DNA from 3 places in the Pseudarthrobacter sp. AB1 genome. Region 1 is predicted to be linked to each of the others. Evidence: riboswitches for the same ligand, from Rfam matches in the RefSeq annotation. Region 1 holds a riboswitch; each other region holds the start of a gene.
The links. Region 1 has a riboswitch for cyclic di-AMP ahead of DAD99_RS18735 (NlpC/P60 family protein). Riboswitches for the same ligand answer to the same signal wherever they lie in the genome.
Positions count from the first base shown of each region.

Region 2: another riboswitch for cyclic di-AMP. It lies ahead of DAD99_RS09030 (family 16 glycosylhydrolase); the one in region 1 lies ahead of DAD99_RS18735 (NlpC/P60 family protein).
Region 3: another riboswitch for cyclic di-AMP. It lies ahead of DAD99_RS05625 (NlpC/P60 family protein); the one in region 1 lies ahead of DAD99_RS18735 (NlpC/P60 family protein).

Region 1 is NZ_PZKO01000067.1:114,593-117,859, reverse strand. It holds gene DAD99_RS18740 (cation-translocating P-type ATPase) at 1-646, shown strand, start outside; gene DAD99_RS18735 (NlpC/P60 family protein) at 757-1,515, opposite strand; cyclic di-AMP (ydaO/yuaA leader) riboswitch at 1,519-1,716, opposite strand; gene DAD99_RS18730 (heavy-metal-associated domain-containing protein) at 2,124-2,384, shown strand; gene DAD99_RS18725 (hypothetical protein) at 2,608-3,084, shown strand; gene DAD99_RS18720 (DUF305 domain-containing protein) at 3,239-3,267, shown strand, end outside.
Region 2 is NZ_PZKO01000032.1:86,665-89,931, reverse strand. It holds gene DAD99_RS09040 (DegT/DnrJ/EryC1/StrS aminotransferase family protein) at 1-265, shown strand, start outside; gene DAD99_RS09035 (NeuD/PglB/VioB family sugar acetyltransferase) at 262-897, shown strand; cyclic di-AMP (ydaO/yuaA leader) riboswitch at 1,021-1,199, shown strand; gene DAD99_RS09030 (family 16 glycosylhydrolase) at 1,203-2,318, shown strand; gene DAD99_RS09025 (glycosyltransferase) at 2,448-3,267, shown strand, end outside.
Region 3 is NZ_PZKO01000018.1:88,013-91,279, reverse strand. It holds gene DAD99_RS05630 (hypothetical protein) at 52-717, opposite strand; gene DAD99_RS05625 (NlpC/P60 family protein) at 1,055-1,795, opposite strand; cyclic di-AMP (ydaO/yuaA leader) riboswitch at 1,799-1,994, opposite strand; gene DAD99_RS22255 (heavy-metal-associated domain-containing protein) at 2,079-2,375, shown strand; partial or broken gene DAD99_RS05615 (four-helix bundle copper-binding protein) at 2,569-2,775, shown strand.

The DNA.
Region 1 (3,267 bases):
CGCGACCGTCATCTGGGTCGGCATTGATGGTGAACCCGAGGGAATCATCAGCCTCACCGACACGGTCAAAGAAGGATCTGCGGCCGCGATCGGACGGCTGAAAGCTCTGGGGTTGCGGCCCGTCCTGCTGACCGGGGATAACGCATCGGTCGCCGCCGCCGTGGCCGCCCAGGTGGGTATCCCGGCGGAAGATGTGATGGCCGGAGTCCTGCCCGAGGGCAAGGTGGAGGCCGTCCGGCGGCTGCAGGCCGGCGGAGCCATAATGGCGATGGCCGGTGATGGCGTGAATGATGCTGCCGCCTTGGCGCAGGCTGATCTGGGCATCGCGATGGGCAGCGGCACCGACGTGGCGATTGCCGCCGCGGACCTGACAGTGATGGGCAGCGACCTGGGCCAGGTCGCGGACGCCATCGAGCTCTCCCGGCGGACGCTGGCCACGATCAAGACCAACCTGTTCTGGGCGTTTTTCTACAACGCCGTCGGCATCCCGGTCGCGGCCCTCGGTCTGCTAAATCCGATGATCGCAGGAGCCGCCATGGCAGCCAGCTCTGTGCTGGTGGTCAGCAACTCCCTGCGGCTGCGCCGCTTCACCGGACAGAAGAGGACGGGGACCCCGATCGTAGCGGCGCGCACACCGGTCCGCTGACCAGGCATCAGGATGCCCGGCCGCAAGAGGAGCGATCCTGCGAAGGGCATGGAGAAGGCCGGTGATGCGCTGCCCCCAAGGCAGCGAATCACCGGCCTTCTCGTTGTTGGTTACCCGGCGCGGACGAAGGTGACTGAGCCTTTGGCTGTCATCCACGTCAGGGGGTGGACTGCGGTTTCGTTCTTGCCGTTCAGGCCCGAGCTGAGGACCTGGCCGTTGCCGACGTAGATACCCACGTGTCCGGGCTGCATGACCATGTCCCCGGGCTGGGGGTCCGTGACGACGGTGCCGTAGTTCATGAACTGCATCGGTCCAAGATCCCCGACGGGGATCCCGGCAGCATTAAGGGCGTTCTCCACCAGTCGGGTGCAGTCCTGGATCATGCCGATCTGGGCGTAGGCGGCCGAAACCATGGTCGCGTTCACCCCTCCGGCGGCCGGAGCAGCAACCGGCGCAGCAGCGGGGGCTACGGTGATGGTAGCTTTCGCCGGCGCGGCGGAAACTGCCGGCGCGGCTGCAGGCTTGGGTGCGGGGGCTGCGGGCTTGGGTGCCTCCACGACGGGGGCTGGTGTGGTGCTGACAGCGGGTCGCTCGTAGGAGATCCTGACGGTCGCATCGGCGCTCAACGGCGCCGGAGCCTGACTGGTCACCTCAAGGTTTGAAGCCGGTTCGGCATCGCGCTGCGCGGGGGCTTCTGCGGCCTGCGCGGCGATGCCACTGGTCAGAACCAGGCCGGAAGCAGCTGCGATAACGGCCGCCTGGCGGCCTACACCTCCGGCGTTGTCGGCGAATGTCCTGGACAGGGCCGCGAGCGGGCTTGCCTGGACGATGACCGCGCGGTGGCGGCCGTGAGTTCTGCGAATGGACATGAAGTGGCCTCTCCCAATGCCTGCGGGGTGAGCTGTCGGATTCGGATGGGAGTCACCCGGCCGCGGTCCTGCACCAAATGCAGTACAGCGGCTTCACCCCAAGGCCTGCCCGAAGCAGGCCACAAATTGGGTTCCCCGTCTCTGCCGGACGAAATATGCGATCGGATCCCGGGCCGCGGCAGAGTTAGGCAATCAGCTCGGGAGTGCCGCCTTCGGAGAAAACCGGCACGAATTCGACCGTACAGGAGAGCTGACCCAATGTCACATTTGAATAACGGGGCCACCCGAGGGCAGAGGACCCCGGCCCGGTGATGCAACCCGACCCCGGCCTGCCGGTCTAAACAGGGGTGCGCCGGGGGCCCGGCCGCTCACGCCGGCTGTTCGATCTCCGCGAGGGGACGCCGGCATCCACCTTGCCAAGAATACCCCATGGGGGTATCATTCAGGTGTTGTCAGTGAAGTGGTTTGTCCAGGCCGGTGCGCTTTCCGGCCGTTACAGCCGTTCAACCCCAGCGCGTCCCCATGATTTCTCTTGCACAGGACCAAACTGACATGTGTGCACTCGAAACCCGGACCGGGCTGCCCATCGTGGCCGCTGAACCGTCCGGATGCAGCTGCTGCTGCTCCACCGCTTCCCGGACCTGGCGTCGCCGGCACTTCAAGGCAGCGACTACTCCGTCGAAGGAATGACCTGCGGGCATTGCGTCCACAGCGTTGAAAAGGCAGTGTCCGCCCTCGCCGGAGTGGAGGCCGTCACCGTCGAGCTGGTGGCCGGAGGGGCAACCCGGCTCAGCGTCTCCGGCACCCCTACCAAAGCGGAGATCCGGGACGCTGTCACGGCCGCCGGGTACAGCCTCACCAGCAGGTAGTCCAACGCCCGCCCTGACGGACAGCGCCGCTGCCGCCGTCAGGGCAGACTTTCCAGCCAGGAGAGGGCAACAATGGAAGATCACAATCATCACGGCCCTGGACGCCCAGTTGTTGCGCAGGGTGAAACTGAATGCTTCCCAGGTTCGTTGAACTGTAAGCCCGGCAGGGTAGGATCCCTGCCGTACCCTTAAACCCATGAATGGCTACGGAAGGAGGAACACCATGGCAGCAACCGGATCCGTCCGCGTCACGGCGTTCCTGACCCGTGCCGTTCTGCTGACGGGATTCCTGGCCATTGTGGCCGGGATCCTCGGTATGCACATCATGACCGGAGCCCACTCCATGCCGACGGCCACCCCAGGCATGGATACGGCCGTTCAGCAGATACAGAACCCGGTCAGCCATCCCGGCCGCGCCCCTGCACAGTCTTCCCAGACGGCCTCCGCGGCCGGGCCCGGGATGCTTGCCGGATCAGCTTCCTCGTGCGCCGATGCCACCAATGCCGCCGGCTGCCAGAGTATGTCGGCGATGGACGCGGTCTGCGTCCTGTCCCCGGCGAACACCTCCCTGTCGGCGCCGCTGCCCGGCACCGCACCGCTCCAGACCCCTGACACGAATGCCCTCGCCAAGGCAACTATCAGTTATTCCTTCCCGCCGGAGAGTCCTTCCCCCGGCGACCTCTGCATCAGCCGGACGTAAAGCTGCGCTGCGCCGTGTCCTGCCCGGCGCACCCTCCACGCCACGCTTGCGTACCCCCCCCTGCATACGCCCGCCTGAGATTCGGCGAGCCCTGCAGCCACGCTATCCACAGCGGCGCCTGACGCCGGTCGATATTTTGAAGGACCTGATGTTGATGAAGAAAACACTGACCATTTCCGCTGT
Region 2 (3,267 bases), on a different contig from region 1:
GCTTGAAGTCCTACCCAACTTCGCGACGGACCGTGAAGGGCTCCTGGCCCGCCTGGCCGAGGGCGGGATATCAGCCCGCCGCGGCACCATGGCGGCGCACCGACAGCCTGCCTATCGCTGGCGCGGAACGGGCAACGCAGGGCTCCAGAACACTGAACGGCTGACCGACCGGACGCTGGTACTCCCTATTTTCCACAGTCTGGACAACGTGAGCCTGAACCGGGTCATGAACAGCGTCCGGGTCGCTGCCGGGATGCCCCGGTGAGCGAACTGGTTCTGGTCGCCGCCAGCGGGCTGGCCCGGGAAGTTCTGACCATGGTCCGTGCCAGCGGTCAGTACGACGTGGTCGGGCTGCTCGACGACAACAGGGAAATGGCCGGCGTCACCGTGGACGGCGCGCCGGTGCTGGGAACCATTGACGATGCCCCCAAGTTCACCCATGCGCTGGTGCTGGTGTGCCTGGCGTCCGGAAAGTCCCGGGAAGCCGTAGTGGAACGGTTGGCCGCCCTGGGCCTGCGCGATGCCCGCTACGCCACTGCGATCGATCCCACCGTGGAGTGCCCGGAGGGCTGCCGGATCGGCCGCGGCAGCATTCTCCTGAAGAACGTGTCCCTAACGGCCTCCGTCACGATCGGAACCCATGTTGTGGCAATGCCTTCCGTGACTTTTACGCACGACGACGACGTGGCTGACTTCGCGACGTTCGCCGCCGGCGTGTCGCTGGGCGGGGGAGTCCGGATTGGTCGGGCGGCCTACCTCGGGCTGAACTGCAGCGTCCGTGAACGGACTTCGGTGGGGGCCTACGCCACGGTTGGTATGGGTGCCGCCGTTCTGAGCAACGTGCCCGATGGCGAAACGTGGGTCGGCGTCCCGGCCCACCCCATCGAACAGCGCTAGAACACAGCACCTGCCGCCGGGCGCAAGGGGACGCACCGCAACTGAGAGTTCCGTTACCTGATTGTGATTAATCGAATCCTGTCGTGTACGGTCGATCAGGTGGGCCGACCTTCCAGGCCCGAAACCGGGCAGACGCCAAGCTCTGCCGCTGCCCGGAATCCACAACATATTTAGGCAGAGGCGGGGGACCCAGAGTGTCCGGGCACGGCATTAAGCCGACCCTAGGGGTGGAGCCGCTTTACGCGGCCGGATGGCCTCATCCGAACCCGACAGCTAACTCCGCAGGCGTTGAGAGGCAATCACTTATGTCTGCATCCAATGATCAGCCGCGCACTCACGCGCGCCCATATTCTGACGAAGCCGCGTCGCCCACCCAGCGACGGTCTGTGCTGAAGAAGTCCGCGGTCCGTGCCAAGTCCAAGCGCAACATGTCGCTGACCGCGGCCGCTCTTGCCGCCCTGCTGGGAGTCGTATCCCTCGGCCAGGTCTCCGACCAGGCACCGCAGAGTGCCGAATTGAGCCGCGTCGCGGACACGTCCAAGCGTGACCAGGCTCCGGGACAGGTCAAGCGCGACACCAACGCTGTTCCGGCACCGCTGCCGGCCACGGACCCCTCCCCCGATCCGACCACGGCGCCTGCGCCTGCGCCTGAAGAGCCTGCGGTTGCTCCCGCACCCGCCCCGGTAGCGACGACAACGGCTGCTGCTGCTCCGGCACCTGCGCCCGCAGTGGCGCCGCTGGCCTCAACCGGAACTACCGGCGCCATGCCGGTGGGCGTTCCCGGCGCTTGGACAATGGCTTTCGCCGACGAATTCAACGGCACTGCCCTTGACACCGCCAAATGGTCAAACTGCTGGTTCGCCCCGACTTGCGGCACCATGAACAAGGTCACCACCAGCCCCAGCAACGTTTCCGTGGGCGGCGGAAACCTCGTCCTCTCCCTTGAATCGGCGACCTCAGGTTCGTTGGTTTCAACCAATCCGCGCGGCGGGGCCACCACTGGCTACGAGTTCACCACCGGCTACGTCGAAGCCCGGATCCGGTTCCCCGGCGACGGCACAAACCTCTACAACTGGCCTGCATTCTGGACCAATGGTCAGAAATGGCCTACCAATGGTGAGAACGACATCGCAGAGGTTTTGAGCGGAAAGATGACCGTCAATTACCACTCGACGTCGGGCGCCCACAACCAGGGCACGGTTCCCGGCAACTGGGGCAACGACTTCCACACCTTCGGGCTGCACCGGACCGCCAACTCGGCTGACGTCTACTTCGACGGCGTGAAGGTGAAGTCCTACGCCACCGACGACGGCGGTGCACCGCAGTACATCATCCTCAACGTCGGCGCCTCAGGCAGCTCCCCGGCTGCCTATGGTGCCGCGTCACAGGTCCAGGTTGATTACGTGCGCGCCTGGAAGTAGTACCGCCATCATGTGAGCGGACGACGGCGGGAGGATCCTGCCGTCGTTCGCTTTCTTTAATTTTGTGTAAAGCCGCAGTTGTTGCCGCCATTCAGGCAGAACACCGCACCCGCAACGTAAACTCTTGCAATGAAGCTTCTGTACATCACAGAAAGCGTGCCCAACCGCGACCCCATGCTGGGGGACGGCAGTTCCATGATCCCGTTCGAGGTCTTGCGGAACCTGCCCGCGGACATAGCTGTGACGCTCCTAACCTTCGCGGGGCCGGTGGATGTGCCGGCCGAAATTCGCACTCGCTGCAACACCGTGCACGTGATGCCCACCCGTCGACGCGGCTGGGCCGCCATCCTGTCTCTCGGAGGCCTCACTGGCTTCGGAAAGCACCAACGCTCAACCGCCAAAGCGCACACCACCGCGGCTAAACTTTCAGCTGCCCACGAAGCCACCCTGATCCACGGTCCGCATGCCCTGTTTCTCGCCCACTCCGTAACCGGGCCCCTGGTCCTGCAGACGGTGGATCCATGGTCCATCCGTGCCGCGATGGAGACATCCGTCGCCCACGCGCTGTGGCCCGCATACCGCTTCAGGGAATTCCTTGCCGTGCGGTCCGAGCGGAGGCTGCCGCCGCGTGCGCGGCTCCTCACCGTCGGAGCCCAGGATGCCGTCTCATGGTCCGAGCATCTCGCGCGGCCCGCCAGGAGTATCCCCAACGGCGCCGAACGGTCGACGCGTCGGGCCTCCACAGCAGGCAGTCCCGTGGCCTGTTTTGTCGGCAGTCTGAACTACGGCCCCAATGTCGACAGCGTGGGCGTTCTGATCAACAAAATTGCCCCGCTGGTGTGGCAACAGGTTCCGGATGCCAGGTTTGTACTCGCCGGGCGACGACCCGCACCCTCCGTCCGCGCACTGGCTGGCCCGAGGGTGGATGTCCTGGCCAACGTGCCGTCGG
Region 3 (3,267 bases), on a different contig from region 1:
GCAGACCCTTACCCGGAATAGGAGCACCGGTTGAGCATCTCGGGCTTCGGGTTAGTGGCTGTGCGACGTGTGGGTGTCGGGTGCGGGGACTGCGGGGGCGTCCGTCGGCTCGACGAGGGTGGGGTCTTCGCTGGTCGGAGCCTCGGCGGGTGCCTGCGACGGTGCCGGCGTGGAGTCGTGGCTGTGGCTCCCGGAGTCGAGGGTGCTTGCGAGGGCGGACATGCCGAACCACGTCAGCGCGGCGACCAACACGACACCTGCGGCAAACGGGCTGACCAGGTGGCGCAGGCCGCCCTTGGCGTCCTTGGCGATGAACGCGACGTAGGACATCAGCAGGCCGATCGGAGTCATCCAGGCGCTGCGCTCGGGGAACTGTTCGAAGTGCTGGATGCCGCCGCCGACCAGGCCGACGCCGAAGGAGAGCAGGAGCGAGAACGCGACGAGCGAGATGGCCCGGCCTAGCAGAGGGCGCTCATCGACGAGCACGAACTCGTTGACGATGGTGCCGAGGAGGAACACGACCGCACCGACGATGCAGATGATCGTGTACAGGCCCGGGTTGACCGGATAGTGTACGACGGCGCCGGCGATAAGGGCCGCGCCCATGAAGTAGAGCATCGCGCCGATGTAGCGCGAGTAAAGCGAGGGAGTCCGTTTCGCGAGCTCTGCCTCATAGGAGGCAACGTCTTCGCGGCTGAGGTCGTTCTGAACGGTCATGTCTGGTGAGTCTTTCTTTTCAGGAGTGCGAGAGCAGGCAGCCGTAGCGCCGATACCGGAAGCTGGTGCGGTGTGGCGCTGCGCGTGCTGCTCAGCAGGGCAGAATCGAGCGTCATGTCTCGTTTCCTTGGAACTGGGACGGCTTGGCCCGACACTCTGCAGAGATGGGATGCGCCTCAGAATTGTGGTTCGCGGCATAAACGGCGGTGTTATAGCACCGCTATATGTTGCCTTCGGGTGACCCGAGGAAGGAGTCAGGCGCATGGTTGGAGGAGCATACTAAAGGTCGGTAATTCAGTGCCCCCAAGGCATTGAATCACCGGCCTTTAGTGATTTGTTAGCCTGCGCGGACGAAGGTGACGGCACCCTTGGACGTCATCCAGGTCAGCGGGTGCACGGCGGTTTCGTTCTTCCCGTTCAGGCCTGAGCTGAGGACCTGGCCGTTGCCGACGTAAATTCCTACGTGGCCGGGCTGCATGACCATGTCACCGGGCTGGGGGTCGGTGACCACGGTGCCGTAGTCCATGAACTGCATCGGGCCCAGGTCCCCAACGGGGATGCCAGCGGCATTGAGGGCATTTTCGACCAGCCGCGTGCAGTCCTGGAACATGCCGATCTGAGCGTAGGCGGAGGACACCATGATGGAGTTAATGCCACCGGCTGCGGGGGCGGGAGCCGGAGCGGGCGCAGGCGGGGTGACGGTGACTTTGGCCGAGGCGGGTACCGCGGCCTTCGCGGTTTCCACGACAGGCTTCGGGGCTTCCACTACAGGAGCGGGCATGGTTTCCACGACCGGGCGCTCGAAGGAAATCTGGATGGTGGCATCGGCGGTCAGCGGGGCCTGTACCTGGCTAGCGACCTCGAGGTTGGCGGCCGGTTCAGCTTCGCGCTGGGCGGGGGCGTCCGCTGCCTGGGCGGCAGCAATACCACTGGTCAGCACGAGACTGGAAGCCGCTGCGAAGACGGCAGCCTGGCGGCCTGCGCCGCTGGCATTCGTGGTAACGGATTTGGTCAGTGCGGCAAGAGTGCTGGTCTGGGGGACCGCGCGGCGGCGGCCGTGAGTTTTGCGCATGGGCATGTAAGGGCCTCTCCCACTGCCTGCGAGGTTAGCTGTCGGATTCGGGTGGAAGGCACCCGGCCGCGTCAGGCGCAAAAGTGCACCAGGCACGGCTTCACCCCAAGACCTGCCAGAAGCAGGCCAATAATGGGTTCCCCGTCTCTGCCGGACGAAAAGCGAACGGATCCCGGGCAGCGGCAGAGTTAGGCAATCTGTTCGGGAGTGCCGCCTCAAGGAGAAACCGGCACGACTTAGACCGTACTTCAGACCAGCACTGTTTGTCACATTACGGTAACGGTGTGACATGGAAGTCCGGGCTGGTGTTGCCGTACCCGCTTGCACGGCCGTTCACCCCCAGTACGCCCTCCATCCTTCCTCAAAATATAGAGCCGGGCTTCCCCTTGTTTCTTCCACTGCCGGGTGCAGCTGCTGCTCAACCGGAGCTTCTTCGGCACCTGCAGTGGTATCCAGTGGCAGCACAGTCGAGTTTGCTGTTGAAGGGCTGACGGGCGGGCATTGCGTCCAGACCGTTAAAAAGGCTGTATCGGCCGTTGAGGGTGTCGAGTCCGCCTCTGCGGACCTCGTGTCCGTTCCCGGGTGATTGTCGACGGTATGGCCGGCAGCTTTGCTGTGTGTGTGGGGCCGTGACCTCAACCGGCTACACGGTTTACAGCAATTGGCATCAAGGCCTTTGGCAGAAGACCGGTTAGGCGAGCGGGGCGTCTTTTGACGGGGCGAACGCGTCCCCGGCGCTGAGGTCGGCATCGCGCTCGGCGCTGGAACGGGTGCACGGCATCGGCTCAGCGACGGGCAACATCCTCTCCCGGCACACCGGCTACGACGCCAACGTCACCCGCGCCGTGCTCCAGGCCTGCGCCAGGGTCTGTGAGGCCTGCGGCGATGACTGCGAACAACATGCAGGCATGCACGAGCACTGCCGGATCTGCGCCGAGGCGTGCCGGCGCTGCGAGCAAGCCTGCAATGAACTCCTCACATTCCTGGCTGACCGGCGCCTGCCCTGCAGAGGCCGGCGCGCCCGGCACCTGCAGGGCGTCCAAGGCAACTCTGATCAGCCTCAGTACCGCTTCATGTGTAGCCAGTCCTGCCGCAGCCCCCAGGGCATGAAGGCAGAAGGCCGCCAGCTCGTCCGGGGCAGCTTCGAAACGGAAGTCTCTGCGTCCGCGCCTTCGTGAATGATCTCTGCGATGAAATCCGTGAGGTGCTGATGGGCCCGCCCCGCGTGGCCTCCCTGGTGCAGACGTGCCGCGTCCGCCTCGTTGTTATCGGAGCGGGCGAGCCGCAGCCAGGCGCCCCATCGTTGATATCTCCTGGGAGAAATCCCCGCTGGACCTGTAAGTTTCTGCAGCGATGACGCTGCAGCACTGATTTTCCTTTTGCCGAGGGAAAACTAAGGCCGGCCCCAAGGGGCCAGTCTCACCCGTTTTAAACGCTCAAACGGGGCTCGCTTCGCTCGGGGCTGTAGAAGCGTTTTT